3 regions of the Alkalihalobacterium alkalinitrilicum genome follow, and region 1 is predicted to be linked to each of the others. Evidence: riboswitches for the same ligand, from Rfam matches in the RefSeq annotation. Region 1 holds a riboswitch; each other region holds the start of a gene.
What was found. A riboswitch is a leader RNA that binds a small molecule or an ion and turns the genes downstream of it on or off. The one in region 1 is predicted to bind S-adenosylmethionine.
Positions count from the first base shown of each region.

Region 1 (7,481 bases):
ACACGTTTCACATTCGATTTCCTCTGTTTCTAATAAGTCTTGAAATAGAGACTGTTCACAAGCGCAAGCGACAGGAAACTCTTCTGCAATTTGAGAAATAGGGCAGTTGTATTCTTTAAAATGAATGATACCGTCATCTGTTTTCTCCCACTCCACCATATAACCGTTCTTTGTTTGCAAATTTGCTAATTCTTGAATTCGTTCATCAAAGCTTTTTCCTTTAAACCGCACTTCTAACTCTTCTTTCATACGTTGCCGTCGTAATTCAAACAAATCATCAATCATTTGCTTACCATTTAACTTTTCAATATCTTTCAAAAATCCTAATGTAAGTGCTGCATAATTACGTGGAAAAACTTCTTCGCCTTCTTTTGATAATGAATAGAGTGTCGATGGCCTCCCCATAGCTTGCCTCACTATTTTCGTTTCAACCATTTGATCTCTTTCTAACGTACTTAAATGCCTTCTGACGGCCATTTCTGTAATACCAAGAGAACTGGCTAAATGAGCAACCGTCAAGCTTTTATGTTTTTTTAACAATTGTAAAATTTGCTCGCGAGTTGAGGAGGTTTTTTTATCCATCCTATCCACCACCTTCCTTAATATTGTAATCGATTTCAGGAAGTAAGTAAATTTATTAAACTAAAATGTTTAGAAAATAACAGCAAATGGCCTTCCCTACAAGATTATTAACATTAGGTTTTTCGTATGTACCATTTTTGAAATATTTTAGCCTACCACATCAGGAAGTCTTAAAATAAAAAGACCTAGGCCACCAATCGGTAACCTAGGCTTCATTAATGAAATTATTTATTTTCCATCCACTCTGGTTTTCCGAATCCTTGGAACTCAGCGTCAATGACTTGTTCAAATTCAACTGACTCCACAGCTGCTTGAATATCTTTGACAAACTGTTCATCTAAGTCACTCGTGTTCACAACGACACGGTTTTGATAATCTTCAAACAAAGTTTCCAATTTAAGGGCATCGAGAAGTTCCATATTCGCTGCAAGCGCAAAGTTACCAGGGACAGCAGCTAAAGCGACACTATCAAGTGTTCTTGGTAATTGCGCAGCTTCAATTGGTCTGAATTGAAGATTTTTGTAATTATCCTTTACATCTTTTTCGGACATGGTTAATGGGTCGACATCTTCACTAATTGTAATTAACCCTTCTCTCTCCAAAATCAATAATGCTCTTGCTAAATTCGTAGGGTCATTAGGAATTGCAATTTCTGCGCCTTCTTCAATGTTTTCAAGAGTGTCAAACTGCTTAGAGTAAATCCCCATTGGTGCAGTAGGGATAGCGATAACATCTGATAACTCTAAATTATTCCCTTCAGCAAACGAATTCATGTAAATGATATGTTGGAATACGTTCGCATCAATCGAACCATTTCCAAGGGCCAAGTTAGGTTGTACATAATCACTAAATTCTCTTACTTCAATCGTGTAACCTTGTTCTTCTAAAATCGGTTTGATCGCTTTTGTCACCATATCACTGTAAGGACCAGCTGTTGCTCCAATCGTTAGCTTTCCTTTATCCTCAGCTTGCTCTGTTCCTCCATTAGTAGATTCAGCGCTTGCATCTTCAGAATTACTTGAACATGCAGCTAAAAGACCTACTGCTACAATGGCAAAAATGAATAATTTTAATTTGTTCATTTGGTTCTTCCTCTCTAGTTGTTTATTATTTTATTTAAACTTTAGCTACTGCTAATCGTTAAATACTTATTTAATGTTTATCGTTTATCTACTCGTTTCGCGATGAAATCACCCGTATATTGGATAAATTGTACAAGACAAATCAGAATAATAATGGTCGTAAACATTACATTATTGTCATAACGATAATACCCAAAGCGGACAGCTAAATCACCAATTCCACCACCGCCAATAATCCCTGCCATGGCTGAGTAACCAATTAGGCTGATCGTTGTGATCGTTAATCCTTGAATGATTCCCGATTTCGACTCAGGTAATAGCACATCTTTTATAATCATCCAAGGGGTTGCTCCACAAGCAATCGCGGCTTCGATGACCCCTTTATCAATTTTCCTGACCGCCGCCTCTACTATTCTCGCAAAAAACGGTATAGCGGCTACAGATAAGGAAACCGATGCTGCTGTTGGTCCAATCGTCGTTCCTGTGATCAACTGCGTTAAAGGTAACAAAGCGACAAGTAAGATGATAAATGGAACCGACCTAATTAAGTTAACAACTACTCCAAGGATCGATTTCAAAATTTTGTTTTCTAAAAATAAATCACGATCCGTAACGAATAATAAAATGCCGAGCGGAAGACCAACAATAACGGCAATCGATAATGAAATCGAAACCATATAAAGTGTTTCTAGAAATGCTTTATTTAACTCCGGCAACAACGCGATCACTGCTTCTACCATATTGAATCACCTCCACTCCTTGTGTACGTTCAACTAAATAATTAATGGCATTCTCGACTTCGCTTTCGTTTCCATTTAGCTCCATAATAAAAATGCCAAGTGGAGTTTCTTTTATATATTCGATCTTACCATGCAAGATATTGCCCTTAACTGCAAATCTTTGCAGCACATCTGATACAATCGACTCTCCAGCGATCGCTCCATGAAATTGGATCTTAATGATCGTTCCATTACAGCTATTAGTTAAAGCTTCTGGAAGGTTAAATTGTAAAACACTTTGAATAAAATCTTTTGTCAGTTCTTCTTTAGGATGAGCAAACGTATTGTAAACGGAACCTTCTTCAATGACTTGTCCATTTTGCATAACGGCCATTCGATCACAAATTTCTTTTACAACTTCCATTTCATGTGTAATTAATACGATCGTCAAATCTAGTTCTTGATTAATCTTTTTTAAGAGATTAAGAATGGACTTGGTTGTTTTCGGATCAAGCGCTGATGTAGCTTCATCACATAAAAGAACTTTAGGTTCATTCGCTAGAGCACGCGCAATTCCAACCCTTTGCTTTTGCCCTCCACTTAATTGAGAAGGGTATTGGTCCTTCTTATCAGCAAGACCAACCATCTCTAACAGCCCATTGACTCGTGTTTCGGTTTCGCTTTTTGACTTATTAGCCGCCTTGAGCGCAAATGCGACATTTTCAAACACGGTTTTTGAGCTAACAAGGTGAAAATGCTGAAAGATCATCCCAATCTTTTGTCTTGCTTCTCTTAACTCTTTTTTATTAAGTTCAACAAGGTTTACATCATCGACTTTTATTTCACCTGAAGTCGGTCTTTCCATTAAGTTCAAACAACGTAACAATGAGCTTTTCCCAGCCCCACTATACCCCACAATTCCAAAGATCTCACCTTTTTCAATTGTTAGGGAGACCTGGTCAACGCCAATGACCGTTCCTTTTTTTGTTTTATATTCTTTAACTAAATTGTTTATTTCGATCATAGAAGCACCTTCTTTCCTAATTCCATATTTACACATCTGATAACTTGGTTTTTTTACGATGTATGCCTGGAGTGGCTCTCATTTTGATATGAAAGTCTTTCGTTAATGTTCCTAATATCCACTAACAATTCATCCCGACACCCATCAGTGTTTTAACGCTTTAATAAACTACCAAAAAATGAATAAAAAAAAGCTTCTCTCCTACATAGAAAGAAACAGCACGAACATATCGTAGCCTTATCTTCCAGAATGAAAGTATTCTGTAGGAGTTAGCACCATGCCAAAATGGCGGTTGCCGGACGTCATTGGGCCTATTCCCTCAGTCTCTCTTGATAAGATTTAATTTTTAGAAATTTAAGAATGAATTCATCATAAATAAAAAACATAATAATGTCAATGTTATTTTTTTGATATAATAAATTATACGAATAGTCAGAAAATATACACATGTGTAAAACCAACACATTTCAGGGTGAAAAATGGTGAAGAAAATGAAGAGGAGGAAAAAGACAACGGAAGTTCTTCAAACGTTATGTGGGCAACGCAAAAAAGAGCAGCACGCCGTGTACCGCTCTATCCCACACCACAAACTTTTGAACATCGACCTGCTTGTACAAATGACTTCATGGATTAGAACTAAGATTATTCTTCTTTTGGTAAAAAAGCTGATACTGGTCCTAGTTCTGACTCAAGATAATGACGAACCGCTTCTGGAAATGCTTCAATAGCAGATAAGTTTTCTATTAAAACGTTAACTAAAATAGGATGATCTACGGTTACGTATGCTTGTACTAGTTGTTTTCGCAAACGAATCACATTTCTTAGCTGTTCTGCAATTCTCGGTACAACTACTTTTTCGTCCTCTAGAATATCTATAATATCTTCGTAACTGCCTGGATCTCGCATAATAAAGCCGTCAATCATTGCATTTCCCACATCAATGATGGACTCAATCAAATTATGACCAATTCTTTCTAACGCCAATTTTTCAATAACGCTTTCCCACGTTGTTTGATTTCGATACAAATTTAATAATTCCTCAATATGACTAAGCGTAGTTTCAATTTTTTCACGATCTACAAAATACATTTTATATCACCCGACGTTCTTTTTTTTAGGCTGTTAGTATCAGTTATCACTATACATCTTTACGCAAAGCTTGAAGTAACAACTGATGCTTTTCTAATAAATAGTATAACATATTTCCGTAAAAACCTACGTATTTCAATAATTTTTCACTTTATTTGTTCATACTGTTTCCTTATTAATGATGATTTTGTTATGATTAAACATGATTGAACATATAGAGCTACGAACTGGAGGAGAATACATTGGATCGTGAACTAGCATTAGAGATCGTCCGAGTTACAGAAGCAGCTGCTCTTGCATCAGCACAATGGCTTGGCCGTGGAAAAAAGAATGAAGCAGATGATGCGGCCACAACAGCAATGCGTGCGATGTTTGATTCAGTCAATTGCAATGGGGAAGTTGTTATTGGTGAAGGTGAATTAGATGAAGCGCCAATGCTTTATATAGGTGAAAAAGTGGGAAGTGGTAACGGACCTGAAGTCGATATTGCCGTCGATCCTTTGGAAGGAACAAACATTGTCGCCAAAGGTCATCCAAATGCAATGGCGGTTATTGCCGTCGCTGATAAAGGAACACTTCTTCATGCCCCAGATATGTATATGGAAAAAATAGCCGTCGGTCCAAAAGCTGCAGGGCTCGTCCGACTTGATGACCCCATTGAAAAAACGATTGATATTATTGCAAAAATGACGAATAAGCGTATACACGATGTAACCGTCATCATTCAAGAACGTGAACGTCATGTAGAATTAATCGAAAGAGTTCGTCAAAAAGGTGCACGGGTAAAATTATTCGGTGATGGTGATGTGGGAGCTTCTATCGCGACAGCATTACCTCATACAGGGATCGATTTATTTGTTGGTATTGGTGGTGCGCCAGAGGGTGTCATTTCAGCTGCTGCGATAAAAGCACTCGGCGGCGACATGCTAGCACGTCTTAAGCCACAAGACGACGAAGAATTTGACCGTTGTAAGAAGATGGGGCTAGAAGACCCACATCAGATTTTGACGCTCGATGATCTCGTTCGTGGTGATGATGCCATTTTTGCAGCAACAGGTGTATCCTCTGGCGAATTACTACAAGGTGTCCGCTTTTTAGGTGGCGACTTAGTTGAAACCGATTCCATTGTGATGCGTGCAAAAACAAAAACGGTACGATATATTAAAGCACACCATCATTTGGAATATAAACCACATTTACAAATGCATAATTCATAGAGGTGATAAAATGTCTGAACGCTTTTTTTTGTACGATGAAGAAGAAACAACAAAAGCCCGCTACGTAAGTTTTATGGGAGAAAACCAACGCTTTGATCTAGCAATAATTAAAACAACAAAGCATTATGGAAAACAGCTTGTCCTCGATATACAATCGAATCGTTTTGCGATTATTGGACAAGATGATTTAGAAGAACCAGGCTATTTAGAGCATGTATACAAGCTTAATGATGAAGACGCGGAAGAGCTACGATCTTTCTTACAAGAAATGATGTAAAAGAGTTTTCAAAAAGGTAAGGCTAAAACGGCTGGACAGAAGTTTCGTTACTTGTGACAAATAGGATGATTTACCGATAAATTGAGACTAAACTGTTTTAAGCTTTTGCTTAGAGGCTAAAAACCACCATCATCGGGCAAGTTAACCGATAGGAGGTGGTTTTTTTATGGATGAACAACACCCACAGCGGAAAGATAAAGAACAACCAACCGAAGCATCATATACAGACTTTTCAAATGTCGAGACGCTACGTAATTTTGTTTTCCCAGAAGATTTACCTGATGGCCCCTATGGGTCTCCCTCAGATTATCCATTGGGAAAAAGTACGCCTTGGCATGAGGGGCAGAGATCGTACAGCAATTTCAACTATGAGTTTAAATCTTTACACCAAAATTTACCTCGGCAATTTCCAGGAGCGCATCCGCCACATGATGATCCTGATAAAAATGAAGAGCCACCGTATACGACTAAATAAAATCAACAAAACAGTGAGGGTTAACACTTCCCTCACTGTTTACAATTGGTGTTATCGATTGTTTAAATAACAATACTTAATCTAACCTTCAGCTAGAATCATGTTCTTTATGTACTTACTTCATACTTAAGAACTCTTCCGCCCTTCCTTTACTCTTTTCAAAACAAAATAAGGACAACCGAAGTTACAGTACTCATATAAATACTCAGAAAGTGTACTGATTTTATTATCATAATTTGACTTTTTATTGTTATCTTCAAAGAAACCTCTTAATCGGAGCTGACTATAACCCCAATCTCCTACAATATAGTCATATTTATTTAAAACGTCACTATAACGTCCCATAAATTCTTCTTCATTCCAAGCCTCTCGAACATCTTCTATCACTTCAAAACTCACGCCTTGTACCCGAATCATAAAGATTTCACCTCTTTTACTTCATTCATCATCTTATTTTACCATAAAGTGAAACTTCATACAGCGTTTTGTGCTGTGTGTTAGTTGAACCAATCGGGTTGTTACTCGCACTTGACTCTAATTAGTTTGTTAAAGAGTCTTAGTGCTAGTTAAACGGGGTAAAGTGAAACTTCATACAGCGTTTTGTGCTGTGTGTTAGTTGAACCAATCGGGTTGTTACCCGCACTTGACTCTAATTAGTTTGTTAAAGAGTCTTAGTACTAGTTAAACGGGGTAAAGTGAAACTTCATACAGCGTTTTGTGGGGCGTGTTATACGATGCTCAATAATAACGGTCACACTAATTCAAATTAACCAAAATTTTCATTCAGTAAAATTCGACTCAGTCGCTCAAGCTATAAAAGAGATTTTTCAACTAAGTTATAACAAAGCACTTCTACGTACGAGTTTAAAAAGGAGGGTCGTCTTAATGAAAAAGAAAATGATTACTGCTTGTGTTCTTTCTTCGATGCTGATTACTACAGGTTGTCAAACAATGATGGGAAATGAAGCTCCTAATATGCAAGCAAAACATACACAATATAATCCAAGTGGTGGTGG
Region 1 is NZ_KV917368.1:4,351,337-4,358,817, reverse strand. It holds gene BK574_RS21100 (helix-turn-helix transcriptional regulator) at 1-582, opposite strand, end outside; gene BK574_RS21095 (MetQ/NlpA family ABC transporter substrate-binding protein) at 807-1,664, opposite strand; gene BK574_RS21090 (methionine ABC transporter permease) at 1,742-2,404, opposite strand; gene BK574_RS21085 (methionine ABC transporter ATP-binding protein) at 2,364-3,407, opposite strand; SAM riboswitch class I at 3,642-3,746, opposite strand; gene BK574_RS27675 (hypothetical protein) at 3,880-4,041, shown strand; gene BK574_RS21080 (DUF86 domain-containing protein) at 4,050-4,496, opposite strand; gene glpX (class II fructose-bisphosphatase) at 4,739-5,713, shown strand; gene BK574_RS21070 (DUF3055 domain-containing protein) at 5,724-5,990, shown strand; gene BK574_RS21065 (cytosolic protein) at 6,157-6,465, shown strand; gene BK574_RS21060 (YutD family protein) at 6,592-6,882, opposite strand; gene BK574_RS21055 (YhcN/YlaJ family sporulation lipoprotein) at 7,351-7,481, shown strand, end outside.

Region 2 (7,481 bases), 1.5 Mb from region 1:
GACTACCCCTACGATTACGTAAGGTAACCATGACATAAATGGTGAAATTTTCTTTCCTACAGGTTGTGTAGATACTTTTAATTGACCTACCCAATCTGGATCCCAGTTTGCTCTATCTTCAAAATCCCACGTTTTCTTAGGTAAAAGGAAGCCTCGTTTTGCCGCAGGAATAACAATAGCGAGTCCAATTAATCCACCGAACATGGAAGGAAACTCAGGTCCAAGTAAATTCGCTACTAATGCGTAGGGAACCGTAAACGCAAGACCTGCAAATAAAGCAAATTTCCAAATCGCTAACCCTTCGGTAACGGATCTATTTTTTCCAAAGAACTTTGTCAGCATGGTGACCATGAATAATGGTATAAACAACCTGACGATTGCATGTATGATGGCAACTTCTCCACCAATAGCGCGAATGTATGCATCAAATGTCATACCAAGGCTCGCCGCCGTTTCTTGAACCATCATTTATTCACTTAAACCAGAATTCACACCAATTAAGATTGGTGTACCTACTGCACCAAATGATACTGGTGTAGATTGAATAATTAGAGCGACGATAACAGCTCCCATTGCAGGAAAGCCTATAGCAACTAATAACGGCGCTGCTATTGCAGCAGGTGTTCCCCAACCAGAAGCACCTTCAATGAAAGAACCAAACAACCAACAAATAATAATTGCTTGTACACGGCGATCTGGTGATACATCTGTAAATGTTTGTCGAATCGTTTGAATGGCACCGCTTTCTTTCAAAGCGTTCAAAAGCAAAATTGCCCCAAACACAATTAGTAGTACTTCTAACGCAGAGACAACACCTCTTGTACTTGCAGCTGCAACTTGATTTGTTGGAACATCCCACACAAACAATGCCACTAAAACGGTTACAATAAAAGCTAACGGCATTGCCCGTTTCGCTGGCCATCGTAAAATAACTAAAAAAAGAAAGACCGTTAAAATTGGAATAAGTGCCAAAAACGATAAAACCCCTAAACCCATAGAACAAACTCCCCTCATATTCTGAACTAATAACGTATGACCTTATCACCTTATCTTATGGTCATCAGATGTTTAAATCTTTTTTCATTATAAGGATTTGTCAAAAAATATTCAATATAGTTTTCGGAAAATATCTCATAAACAAAAAAAGCTGCTAAATTAGCAACTTTTTTATCGTTCAATATGAATGTGATTTTGTTCTAGTATCTTCGTAATAACATGGCCTGCCATAATCAACCCTGAAACTGAGGGCACAAATGCATTAGAAGATGGTGGGAGTTTTGCCTTCCGAATCGGTCCTTCTTCTGCAGATTCGGGAACAATTTCTTTCCGGATTTCTTCACGAATTTTGACTGGGCTTTCGTCTGAGAAAACAACATTGACTCCTTTATGTATTCCTTCTTTACGGAGCTTTGTCCGAACCACTTTAGCAATCGGATCATAACTCGTTTTAGAAATATCAGCAATACGCAACCGCGTTGGGTCCATTTTATTGGCTACACCCATACTCGAAATAATGCCAATGTTGCGTTGCAAGCATTGTTTAATGACATGAATTTTGTACGTTATTGTATCACACGCATCAACGACAAAATCTAAACCATAATCAAAAAATTGTTCATACGTTTCTTCTGTATAAAACATTTTTAGAGCAATGACTTCACAATCAGGATTAATATCTTTTATTCGTTCTTTCATTAAGTCTACTTTCGGCTTGCCCACTGTGGATATTAGAGCATGAATTTGACGGTTTACGTTTGTAATATCGACATAATCTTTATCCACAAGTACAAGGCGTCCAACACCTGATCTTGCTAATGCTTCTGCCGAAAATGAACCGACTCCACCAACCCCTAATACTGCGACTGTGCTGTTTTTTAACGTTTGAATTCCATCTTTTCCGATTGCTAATTCATTTCTTGAAAATTGATACAACATCTTACCTCTTCCTTTCTCTACGAACACACAAACACTCTATACTAATTTCGTTTCTTATTCAGATTATACCTATAATTGTAATCGGGGTAAAATATACCATAACCCTATTGAAAAAGCTATACTCTTCAGGAATCTATACTCCTATTATGTACTAAATAGTTCATGTCCATAAACTGATTCGACCAAACTGTTTAATAAAATAAAAAACGGCACCCTAATTGTTAGTTAGTGTCTAACAATTAGGGTGCCGTTCAAGTTCACATACGTACATTATTTGTTATTTTATTAAAATTAAATGAAAACATAAAAATAAGAGGCCCAAAGTGCCGTATCTCCCTAGTTTTGAACCTGCTCTCGCAGGTGGGTGCCAAGCTTCTTTCTTTATGCGTCCTTTATCGTTCAAGGCCTGCATTCTAAAAGAAGACTTAAACTCCCAATAAAAAAGTGTTGGCTCAAAACTGTCAGGCGCTTACGTACACGCTAGGACTCTTACTTTTCTTAATGAAATCATAGCATAAAATGATTTGAGGAGCAAGAATAAAAAAAGTTATTTTTCTGAATTTTCCATAAAGTGTATTTCTAACAAAATTCTACTTCTCTACCTCGCCTCAAGTTTTAACGGTGAAAGGGATGGGGCCTAAAAACAAATGCAACCTTCACTTGATTTGTCTCGGACTAACGATGTCCCTACACTTTTAATTATTTCTACTGCATGCGGTCTTTCATGCTTTTTGCGAAATTAAATAAGCTGTGCTACAGTGATACGTAATAATAAATGATTAAAGGGTGTTTTAAATGGATCCTATCTCCACTCAGCATTGTATCTTTGTTGAACAAAAAATTGAGTATACCAAAAAGTTGACCATTGAAAAAAACTTTAATATTGAACTTTATTCCGATAAAATTCGGTTAATGGATAAAGAGCTGTTACTTGAACATGTATTTGATATTTCTTATCGACGAGCGACTAATGAGATTGGATTTTTATACCTTCATACGAATCAAGGCGTCATACCGAATTTAGTCAAAACGAATCCCACACCCTTTATTGACACGTTTAGGAAAGTAAAGCAATTTTATTAACTGAAAAATCGCCTAAAAGCGGGTAACTGCTTTTTTGAATTAAGGTTTCTAGATCATATACTGTTTTTCCATAACCTAACTTCACAATGAGAGCTAGTTTTCCGTTCATGGTGTCTTCCGTATCTATACAGTCTGAAATTGTACGAAGTTGTAAAACAACTTCTTCTTTTTCAAATTCATCAACAAATACTACCACTTTTGTTTCCTTGTTCGATACCTGGTTTGAAAGCCGGACCTTTCGTCTTTCAAAACCTTGAAATTGTTCATGGAGAACAAAGTCTTCTACCATACTATTAGCAGTTGCTTCTTTTCCTGCACCTGGTCCACTCATCGTAATACAGTCAACCGTTTCTCCATCAATACATACACCATTCGTTACACCATTAATATTGTACAGTGGGTGTGTTTGCGTTACGAATGAAGGCGATACAAAACCACTAATTACTCCGTCTTCGTTTGCCGTTTTTGCAATGAGTTTAATCGTTAACCCTTGGCGTTCTGCAAATTCAATGGCTTCTACTTCCATCCCACTAATCCCTTTACAGGAGAAATTCTCTTCACGCGGCCATTCATTAAACGCCAACCGACTTAAAATTCTTATTTTATATAATGCGTCATACCCTTCTATATCGTCCGTGGGATCCGCTTCAGCATAACCTAGCACCTTAGCCTCAGCTAAGACGTCATCAAACTGCCGATTTTTCTCCTTCATCTCCGTTAAAATGTAGTTTGTTGTCCCATTCAAAATTCCTGACACCGATCGAATCGGTGTTGTTGTAAATAAGGTTTTAAAACTGTTTACGATCGGAATTCCACCACCAACAGCTGCTTCAAAGCCTAAATATACTTGGTACTCCTTAGCTAACTTCTCTAGTTCTGCCCCGTGCTTAGCAATTAGTTCTTTATTAGCTGTAATAATAGATGTTCCTGCCTGAATGAGTTTTATTATGTAGTCTCTTGCAGGTTCAACACCACCAATCGCCTCAAAAACAACGTCGTATTGGTTTTGAAAAAAATTAACCGGGTCGCTCGTCATACATTGCTTTGCACCTTGATTATTTCGCTCTTTTTTACAATCCCTCACTAGCACTTTTTTTACCTGTATTTCTTTTTTTAAAGCACTTTGCAATTCCTCTTTCGAACTTGTTAGTCGCTCATATACACCTGAACCTACTGTACCATAACCAATAATTCCAATACTTAACAACCGAATCCCCTCCTCATAAAAAGCGCGAAAACAAAAAACCTCTCCTGATAAGGGAAAGGTTTTTTAAACGCCTCCACTTATCTTTCAGAGCTATAGCTCTGCTGAAATTAGCACCTTTGTTTGTCTGGCATACAAACCGGTTGCCGGGCATCATCGGGTCAGTCCCTCAGCCTCTCGTGATAAGTTATATTTTCAGTTAATAAATTTTTCGAATTTTAATAGTTATGATTATAATTCGAATGTTCTTACTTTGTCAATCTTTTATTAAACTTGAACTTTTTTTTCTTCTTCTTTTTTAGGAACAATCGATAAATTCAATTCACGAAGTTGTGCATCACTCACCGTGCCTGGTGCGTTTGTTAACAAGCAACTTGCACTCGCTGTTTTCGGAAATGCAATCGTATCACGTAAATTATTTCTCCCTGCTAATAGCATAATGAGACGATCTAAACCTAATGCAATACCACCATGTGGCGGTGTACCATATTCAAACGCGTCTAAAAGGAACCCGAACTGTTCTTTCGCCTCTTCTTCAGAAAACCCTAGTGCAGTAAACATTTTTTCTTGGACATCACGTTGATAAATACGTTGTGAACCACCACCAAGCTCATAACCATTCAGTACGAGGTCATACGCTTCCGCACGAACATGACCAGGGTCTGTATCAAGTAAATGTAAATCTTCTTTTTTCGGACTTGTAAATGGATGGTGAAGCGCTACATAACGATTACCGTCTTCATCAAACTCTACTAATGGAAAATCTACAACCCATAAGAAATTAAACTTGCTCTTATCAATTAAATCTAGGTCCTTACCGAATTTTAAACGTAACGCTCCTAAGCTATCAAACACGATTTGCTTTTTATCAGCAGCAAAGAACAACAAGTCACCTGGTTCAGCATTCATTGCTTCACGCATACCACTCGTTTCTTCCTCGCTTAAGAACTTCGCAATTGGTCCTTTCAACTCGCTTTCTTCAACTTTTAACCAAGCTAAGCCTTTTGCCCCGTAAATCGCAACAAAGTCTGCTAGGTCGTCAATTTCTTTACGAGTAAGTTTAGTAGCGGCACCTTTTACATTTAATCCTTTCACGATGCCTCCATTGGCAATCGCATTGGCAAACACTTTGAATTGTGAGTTCTTCATCACATCTGTTAACTCAGATAACTCTAAACCAAAACGGGTATCAGGCTTATCTGACCCGTAACGGTTCATCGCATCATCGTAAGTTAATCGTTGGAAAGGAGTAGTGATATCGATTCCTTTTAATTCTTTCATGATTTTTGCCATCATCGTTTCCATCATCCCAAGCAAGTCTTCTTTATCCATAAATGAAGTCTCAATATCGACTTGAGTAAATTCAGGTTGACGATCCGCTCGTAAATCCTCATCTCGGAAACAACGAACAATTTGATAATAGCGCTCAAAACCAGAAACCATTAATAACTGTTTGAATAGCTGTGGTGACTGAGGAAGTGCGTAAAACTCTCCATGATGTACTCGGCTCGGCACTAGATAGTCACGAGCTCCTTCTGGTGTACTTTTTGTTAACATTGGTGTTTCGATTTCTAAAAATTGCTCGTTGTCCAGTGTATCGCGAATTAATTTCGTCGTTTTATGACGTAACGTAAAGATGTTTTGCATATCAGGACGTCGTAAATCCAAGTATCGGTAGCGTAAGCGAACATCTTCTGAAGCTTCTGTATCTTCTTCAATTTGAAAAGGAAGCGCTTTTGATGCATTTAGAATGGTAATTTGATCAACATGCACTTCTACTTTTCCCGTTGGAATTTTTTCATTAACAGTTTCAGCTTCACGTTTAACTACTATTCCTTCAACATCTAACACATACTCACCACGAACACGGTCAGCAATCGTATGGGCTTCAGCTGAAACTTCTGGATTAAATACGATTTGTACAATACCAGAACGGTCTCTTAAATCAATAAAAATAACTTGTCCTAAATCACGACGAGTTTGCACCCATCCTTTTAACTGTACTCTTTCACCAATTGTATTCTCTAATATTTGGCCACAGTGGTGTGTTCTCCCTATCATTCTTACTCCTCCTTCAATGTATCTTGCATATATGTAATAAATTCATCAAGTGATACTTCTACTTGTTCGCCTGTGCTCATTTTCTTCACATTTATTTTATTTGCTACTAATTCGTCTTCTCCTATAACAGCTGTATACTTTGCTTCGAGTCGATCAGCAGCTTTAAATTGTGCCTTAACTTTTTTGTCTAAATAATCTTTTTCACAAGATAATCCAGCTCTGCGTAATTCAAATAAAAGACTAGCAGCTTTATCTTTCGCAGTGTCACCTAACGCAACAATGTAACAATCAATCGATTGTTCAATTGGAATAACAATATTGGTGGCTTTTAACGCCATAAGCAAACGTTCAATGCTAAGAGCAAAACCAATACCAGGAGTTTCTGGACCTCCAATATTTTCGACGAGACCGTTGTAACGTCCACCACCACATAAAGTGGTAATTGCACCGAAACCTTCACCTTCAATCATGATCTCAAATGCAGTATGGTTGTAATAATCTAAACCTCGAACTAATGTCTGATCCACTACATATGAAATTCCCATTGTATCCAAGTGTTGTTTCACTTTTTCAAAGTAAGAGACTGACTCTTCATTTAAATAATCTAGTATCGAAGGAGCCGTTGCCATTAATTCATGATCCCTATCTTTTTTACAGTCTAAAATTCGTAATGGGTTTTTCTCGAGTCTTTGCTGACAGTCTGAACAAAACTCATTTATTCTTGGTTTAAAATGGTTAATTAATGCCTCGCGGTGAGCAATTCGGCTTTCTGTGTCGCCAAGACTATTAATCACAAGCTTCAAGCCAGTTAGCCCTAATTCACGGTAGAATTCCATAGCAAGTGCCATGACTTCAGCATCAATCCCAGGGTCATTACTTCCTAACGCTTCAATCCCAAATTGCACAAATTGACGCATTCTTCCTGATTGTGGGCGCTCATAACGAAACATAGGTCCTATATAATACAACTTTGTCGGTTGCCCTGGATTTCCATATAACTTATTTTCAACAAACGCTCGTGTTACCGATGCCGTTCCTTCTGGCCGTAGGGTAAGACTACGATCGCCACGATCCGTAAACGTATACGTTTCTTTTTGAACGATATCTGTTGTGTCACCTACACCACGTTGAAAGAGTTCTGTATGTTCAAAAATCGGGGTTCTAATTTCTTTATAATTGTAGCGTCGGCAAATATCTT
Region 2 is NZ_KV917368.1:2,815,365-2,822,845, forward strand. It holds partial or broken gene BK574_RS13525 (L-lactate permease) at 1-996, opposite strand, end outside; gene BK574_RS13530 (tRNA threonylcarbamoyladenosine dehydratase) at 1,168-1,935, opposite strand; RNA gene ssrS (6S RNA) at 2,247-2,425, opposite strand; gene BK574_RS13540 (hypothetical protein) at 2,731-3,018, shown strand; gene BK574_RS13545 (homoserine dehydrogenase) at 2,993-4,225, opposite strand; SAM riboswitch class I at 4,300-4,411, opposite strand; gene aspS (aspartate--tRNA ligase) at 4,490-6,283, opposite strand; gene hisS (histidine--tRNA ligase) at 6,286-7,481, opposite strand, start outside.
Region 2: another riboswitch for S-adenosylmethionine. It lies ahead of BK574_RS13545 (homoserine dehydrogenase); the one in region 1 lies ahead of BK574_RS21085 (methionine ABC transporter ATP-binding protein).

Region 3 (7,481 bases), 3.4 Mb from region 1:
AATTGGAGCTCTACCTCTTCTCCTTCCCACCTCCACGAAACGATAGCCTGTGAAAGGTATTAATATACACAAACAGTTCTTCTCCAGTTATCTTCCTCGAATCGGAAATGAGAGGGAGGTACATGGCATGGTAAGTTTCAGGGACCCAAATGTAGTGATGGACATACTCCGTGAGTAGAAAACCGCATGATTGCCAAAAGTGGATACGCCTTCTATTATCTGGTGTTTCCGTTGACTCGGCCTCAATTAATAATTTCTGATACCCCTCAGCGACTGCTTTCTGTCGCAGGTAATCAACAAATTGGTTGCCGAGCCCATGACCGCACTCTTTTTCAGATACCGCCAAATAATCAATGATCATCACACCGTCAGCTACGAGTTTCCCTGTGAGAGCCATAACAACCGCTGCAGTTTCGTTGTAACCTACATGAAGCTCGGCAATTCCTTGTGCAAACATATTTTTGATGATCTTAGTCGGCTTTGCCCCCTTTTTTCCAAATGCATCCAAATAGAGGGCGCTCACCTCCTGCCAAAGTTTATCATCCCAATTACAAACGGTTATAATTTTCATAAGGATTTCTCCCATCTAACTTGTTGTCCTATTCTACATCAATCTTTTCAATGTTCTATCAGTATTTAAGGACCGTTTAAAGGGGCCCTTTATTTTGTTCGTACCAATAAATTAGTAAACGGTATATCCCTGCTTCTTTACTTTCTTCCTGCAGCTTTCATTTTTTGCTTTAAGATTAGTTTCGTGACAGGCTCATGAAACATCCATTCTACAAGTTTCACTCCGTGCTCGGCACACAATTCTTTCTTTCTTTGGTCAAGCTGCAACCGTTTTTTCAAAGCGTCGTCGCCGCCGAAAAATTCAACTGGCAGAAAATGCTGAGAGCCTTGGTATTCAAAAGCGATGTTCATATCTTCAATATAAACATCTAAATGCTGTGGACTGAGCCAACCTGGAGAGGCATGCATCTGCGCGGTAGGGTATTCCTGTTTAATGATTCTAAACATTTCTGCTTCGGATTTCCATTTCGTCGGGATTTGCCCCTTGAAGATAAGGTCTTCCTCTACTTGCTTCATTTGATCGGCAAGTTTTATCTCACCTTCTTTAGATTGAATATATTTATTGTAAAAATTCATCGCTTTTCCATACTGATCGTGTAAAGGCACTAAATAGGTCCTTTGCAGATATGCTTTTAACTCACGACGATACGAAAATTGATGGACGTCCATGAGCGTTTTTTGGATGTGCCGAAACATTATCTTTTCATCGTGTCTTTGTCCATAAACCCTGGATCCATAATTTTGGCGTAGTCTGTGCCGTATCTTCCAAATATAGCACCAGTATGTTTAACTAATTGCTCCACATTTACTCCAAATAGCTTATGACTAAACAAAAAGTCAATGCCTGTTGTCAATGTATAATGAAGCAGCAAAATATCCTCAACTTGATCCATGGAAAAGCATGCTAGATGATTGATACTGTCATCCTTTTCATACGGACTTTCGAGTAGAACATTCCACTTTGCGCGTTTCGCAATTTCATTAGCTATAAAATATCGACTAGATGTATGATTCGCAAATTGAAAAACAATGTCATCTGAGTCTTCGTGAAAGTACACTTTACGAAAATGTTCTTGTTGCAAAGCAACCGTTTCCTCATTAAACGTGATTGTATCTTTGGAGTCATTTTGTCGATATCCACAAAGGTTCGTCCCTATCAGTTGTTCATCGTGGAAAACATACGTTTCAAGTTCTTGCACATTCTTTTTATAGCGTTCGACTTCAGCGACCGTTCGAATTTCATCTTGTTTGGTCGCATAAAAACGTATATTTTTAAATTTTTTCCCTAATACATGCTTTTTACCTGTTTCATCAATTACACAGATTGTATTCGTTAAGTTCTTATTATATTTCGTGTAAAGAACCTTGAAGAGACGATCTCCCTTTTCTATGACGATTACTGTTCCAGAAACGTTACGGTCAAGAAACGTTTTCTTTTCACCATTTTCGATCATATATAAAGAGCCTTGATAATCAGAGTTAGCATATTTATCGATGAACAAAACAAGATCTGCTTCTGGAGATACGTGGATAAGATGTACATTTGTGCCAACCTGTTTTGGCTTCTTGCCCTCGAACAGGATATAGAGGTCCTCTTTTGGGAAATGCTTTGCTTGATCGCGATAAATAACATAATCTCCGTTTTCTGAAACGTAATAATAGGGGCTGGAGCGTACCGTCAGTACCTCTTGCTTCCCATCTTTGATCATCCGCAATTGACTATCTTCTCTTCTATAAAAAATCTTTAACATATGCTTTTTCCTCGCTGTAATTGTGCCTATGCTTTAGACGGATTTTTCTACTTCCTTCATTACCTTTAATAATTCACCGTAATCATCTGCTTCGATCAATTTTCCGTTGATGACGGCATAAGAAGTTTTTTTACATTGTTCACACTTACTTAAACACTCATATTCTTTATAGTTCACATTAACCTGATTGAAAAGCTCGTTATACTTAGAAACATGTTCATCTGTTAAAAATTGATCTATATTATTTACACAAAACTCAATATTAATCTTCGGCTTTCGTAAAAATCGGAACAGCTTCAAGAATGATCGCCCTCTTACTTAATCGTTTATTTTCATGGTTTTTTCTTTAAATCCCTAACAAGTTCTACTATACACTAATTCTACCTTTTCACTTCAACACAACGATGCTAGTGTAAATAAACTTTAACGCAAACTGAGGTAAACAGTTTGCAGTGTTTCAAATTGGTTTTATTTTCGATATATATTTTTAATATTGAATAGTGTCTATATATATCCATTTTACATATAATGTCATATGTAATAATTAAAAGAATTTTTGCAAATATGAGGAAGGTAATGTTGCACCTCTAGACCAATAGTACCGATTTATAGGAGAAGGTTGTACTATGAGAAAGAAACGCACTTATCATTCTGATCTTCGTGAAAAAAGAAAACAATCCACCATTGAAAGCATTATTGAAGCTACTTACACGATGCACTCAGAAGGGGTCACCGATATAAAAATAATCGCAGAACATTCTGGAGTTTCGATACCCACAATTCGTAAATATTTTCCGACGAATGAAGATTTATTTCGGGGATGCGCGAATCACTTTCTGAAGATCAATAAGTTACCTCAAATTCATACGTATTTACACTTACACGAACTTGATGAAAAAGTCACACTGATCGTAACTGACTTTTATTCCTTCCATGAAAATACGATGGAACTCGTTTGGCTCTCGTTTCGCCTATCAGAACAATCTAAAGTTATGAGGAATTCGGCCTTACAAAATGAGGCTCTAATTAAAGCCGCTGTACAGGTCTTACTCCAGGACACGGCTATTCCAAACGATCGAAAAGAACAAATCGGAGGCTTCATCCGCAGCTTGTTACACCCCCTCTTTTACCGAACGTTAAGAAAATTAAGTGGCTTGGACAAAGGTATATGTATTGAACAAACAACAAGAGCTATTTTGCTAAAACTAAAGGAGGAAACCCTTTGAAAACTGTAAATATTAACAAGTTACCTCTATTGGATTTGTGGTACGACAGTGACAAAAAGAAAAAGTGGAAAGCCAATTTACCATTCACCCCACAGTTTCCGCTCTGGTCTGGCATTAACAGTACTCAGACGACGGTTGTCTATTTTGAGGTAGAAGCAGGAAACGAGCTTGGAGAACATTCTGAAAGCAGTGAGGAAATTTTATTTGTTTTAAGCGGAAATGCAGAAGTAATGATTGGAAACGACCGTTGCACCATAACCGTTGGCGATCTCGTCGTTATTCCACCTTCTGTTCCACACTATATAATAAATAAAGGCGATGAAACTGCAAAATTTTTAGCTTTTTTTGCTAGCAAGGATTCCCATTCTACCTTTTCAGAAGAGGTATCTCCAGTTGGAATGAAGGTCCTTTAAATTTTATACTACCACAGAAAAAATGAACCCAAACAGCTATTCATTAGCTGTTTGGGTAATTATATATTCAACAGGTCATTGCTACTACATTGAAACATCATCTCGTAATAAATTCGAGAATTTTTTTACATTTAGTTCTGCAAGACTAGCTGTTTTATTTTTTAATTTAAATTCCACAAGCAACGGATCCATTTTTCTGAAAGTACTTTTGATGATACTCTTCTGCTTGATAAAACGTTTTGGCTGGCGAAATTTCAGTGACAATTTTTTTAGCGCTCGCTTGGCTAAGATCCGCTTTTATTTTACTTGCGACTTCTAATTGTTGAAAATTTTGAAAGAAAATAACCGAACGATATTGAGTTCCTACATCAATTCCCTGGCGATTTAATGTTGTTGGGTCATGACATTCAAAAAATTTAGTCACGAGTTCTGCATAAGAAATTTTCCAAGGATTATACCAAATTTCAATCACCTCAGCATGACCAGTCTTTCCCGTTTTCACTACTTCATAGGAAGGACTCTCAACATGACCACCTGTATACCCTACTCTTGTCTCTTCAACTCCACGAATACTTTCAAAAAACGCTTCCACTCCCCAAAAACAACCTGCACCAAATACTGCTTTTTCCATTTTAATTCGCTCCTCATTTGAGCGATAAATCTTCTTCCCATAAGAAAAACCTCTCTAAAATATAGAGAGGTTATCGTATTTATATACGATCCTCTCATCTCCCAAGGTATACACCTTGCAGGAATTGGCACCGTTTAAATCAAATATGATTTAATGGTTGCCGGGTTTCAAAGGGCCTGTCCCTCCACCACTCTGGATAAGAAGTCTATCGCTATTAAATTTATTGTTATTTGAATAGTATTATAGATGATAATTAATTATTTTGCAAGGGGATTTATTTAAAGTTAACTTTTATTGATTGAACCATCTCTATGATTTTTTTCAAGGCTTTAGAGAGCCACCCTAAAATAATATACTGAAATATCAATAAAAATATTTTACTTCGATTGCCGAAATGTTAAGATAGACTTATAGATTGTAAATTATGGAGGAATTTAAAATGATGAAACGTCCTATTACAACAGAAGACTTAACTAAATTTAAGTTTGTCGGTGATCCTCAGGTTTACCCTAACAGCGACAAAGTGGCCTATGTCTTAACTCATGTAGATCAAGAAAAAGATGGTTACTATTCTTATATCTATGTAACTAATTTAAAAGGTGAAGGCAGACAATTTACCTCTCATTATTCAAACGAGACATTAGTTAAGGATACGACTCCACTGTGGTCACCAGATGGAAGCACGATTGCTTTCCGTTCAAACCGTACAGGAAAAAATCAAATATGGCTTTTACATACAGATGGTGGTGAAGCTATACAATTAACAGACGTCAAGCAAGGAATCGGTGATTTTGTTTGGTCGCCAGACGGCAGCCAGCTCGCTCTTACGATTAAAGGTGAATTAAAGGTGACCTCTGATGAGGATGAAGAAAAAAGTGATGTGAAGGTGATTACAAGACTTCGTTATAAAGGTGACGGAGTTGGTATTTATAACGACGACCGTAAGCATGTTTATTTATTTGATATAGAGACAAAAGCTTATACAAAGGTTACCGAAGGCGACCATGATTTTGGTCAACCTGGTTTCTCACCAGACGGAAAAAGCTTATTCTTTGTTGGAACGAAGGCAGATGATCAAGAGTGGGGCTACCTCCCTGCTATTTGGAAATATGATATTGCTTCAAAGGAAGAGACGTTGTTCTATCAAGGAATTGGAAATATTATGGCACCTTCTCTTTCACCAGACGGTAAATGGCTAGCAGTGGCAGGGCATACACGTGGTGAGAGAAGTCAAGGGAATGCGAATGTTCTCCTCCTTTCTGTAGAAACTGGTCAATTAACAAACTTAACGGAACACTTTGATTACACCGTTGGAAACCTTGTAGGTGTCGATGCGAAATATGACACCGCAGAATTGAGATTAATTTGGGACTCGACTAGCACTCATATTTATTTTAGTGCAACAGTTGGTGGTGATTGCCAGTTATTTAAAGTAAATCTAAACGGTGAGGTAACAGCAGCCTTATCTCCTACTGTCGCAACTGTTACGTCCTATGATATCGTCAACTATGATCAAGCCGTCCTCGTTCTTGCTACTCCTCATTCTACTGGAGATTTAGTTACACAAGATTTAAATAATGTGGAGAACGTGGAAACGTTAACGAATTGGAATCAAGAGATTTATAATAAAGTTCATCTAAGTACTCCTGAAAATTTACATTATAAGAGTACAGATGGTAAAGAAATTGAAGGTTGGATTTTAAAACCTTATGGATATGAAGAAGGTAAAAAATACCCGATGATCCTTCAAATTCACGGTGGTCCAGCAACAGCTTATGGAAATGGTTTACACCATGAAATGCAAGTAATGGCCTCTAAAGGTTATGTGGTGCTTTATACGAATCCAAGAGGAAGTCATGGCTATGGTCATGAATTTGTAAATGCGGTAATTGGTGATTACGGTGGTATGGATTATGAAGATATAATGGCTGGTGTAGATTATGCCTTAGAAAACTTTAACTACATCGATCACGACCAATTATTCGTTACAGGAGGAAGTTACGGTGGTTACATGACCAATGTCATCGTGACTCGAACAGATCGTTTCAAAGCGGCTGTTACGCAACGTTGTATTTGTAACTGGCATAGTTTCTATGGAACTAGTGATATTGGGTTCTTCTTCACTGAATGGCAGCATGGACATGCTGATTTATGGGATGATGTTGAGAAGCTATTAAAAGTATCACCACTCACCTATGCTCGTAATGTGAAAACACCAACACTCATCTTGCACAGTGAACAAGATTTACGTTGTCCGATGGAGCAAGCAGAACAATGGTATATTGCCCTTAAACGATTAGGTGTAGAAACGAAGCTCGTTCGCTTCCCAGATGAAAACCATAACCTTTCACGCTCTGGTAAACCGAAACATCGCTTAGAGCGTCTACAACATTTAATGAGTTGGTTTGATGATCGACGAAATTAAATAATTAACTGAGAATTCCATAGTGACGGTTCTTGCTACTGAATTCAGAAACAGAAGAGCCGTCCTTTTAAGTGGAGAAAGTTAGGGGCTTCAACTGGCGTTTTGAACGAAATAATTTATATTGAAACAGAACAAACAACATAAATAGTAGTAGAAAATAAAAATGAGGAGATAATTTATGTTATCTAACAAGACTCCATTACCACCTTTATCGATGTATAGAATTACAGCTAAGCTGTTTAGTCATATAGAGAAGTCTGTTACTTCCTCTTTTGATACAGAAGGGAAAAAGTTACTTCAAAAAGGCCTTGAAAATTTCGGATATAAAGAGGCACACGATATTGCTGTACTAGCTTCACGTGAAGGTGAAGATCACGTGTTAAGTGATTACATTCCAAAGGACTTTGATCGCGCCAATAAATATTCCGAAATAACAATTTATGGTTTAATGGCTAAATTATTTGC
Region 3 is NZ_KV917368.1:947,921-955,401, reverse strand. It holds gene BK574_RS04540 (GNAT family N-acetyltransferase) at 11-571, opposite strand; gene BK574_RS04535 (hypothetical protein) at 709-1,266, opposite strand; gene BK574_RS04530 (hypothetical protein) at 1,266-2,321, opposite strand; gene BK574_RS04525 (DUF1450 domain-containing protein) at 2,355-2,621, opposite strand; gene BK574_RS04520 (TetR/AcrR family transcriptional regulator) at 2,948-3,547, shown strand; gene BK574_RS04515 (cupin domain-containing protein) at 3,544-3,960, shown strand; gene msrA (peptide-methionine (S)-S-oxide reductase MsrA) at 4,127-4,591, opposite strand; SAM riboswitch class I at 4,683-4,794, opposite strand; gene BK574_RS04505 (S9 family peptidase) at 5,031-7,016, shown strand; gene BK574_RS04500 (L-2-amino-thiazoline-4-carboxylic acid hydrolase) at 7,195-7,481, shown strand, end outside.
Region 3: another riboswitch for S-adenosylmethionine. It lies ahead of msrA (peptide-methionine (S)-S-oxide reductase MsrA); the one in region 1 lies ahead of BK574_RS21085 (methionine ABC transporter ATP-binding protein).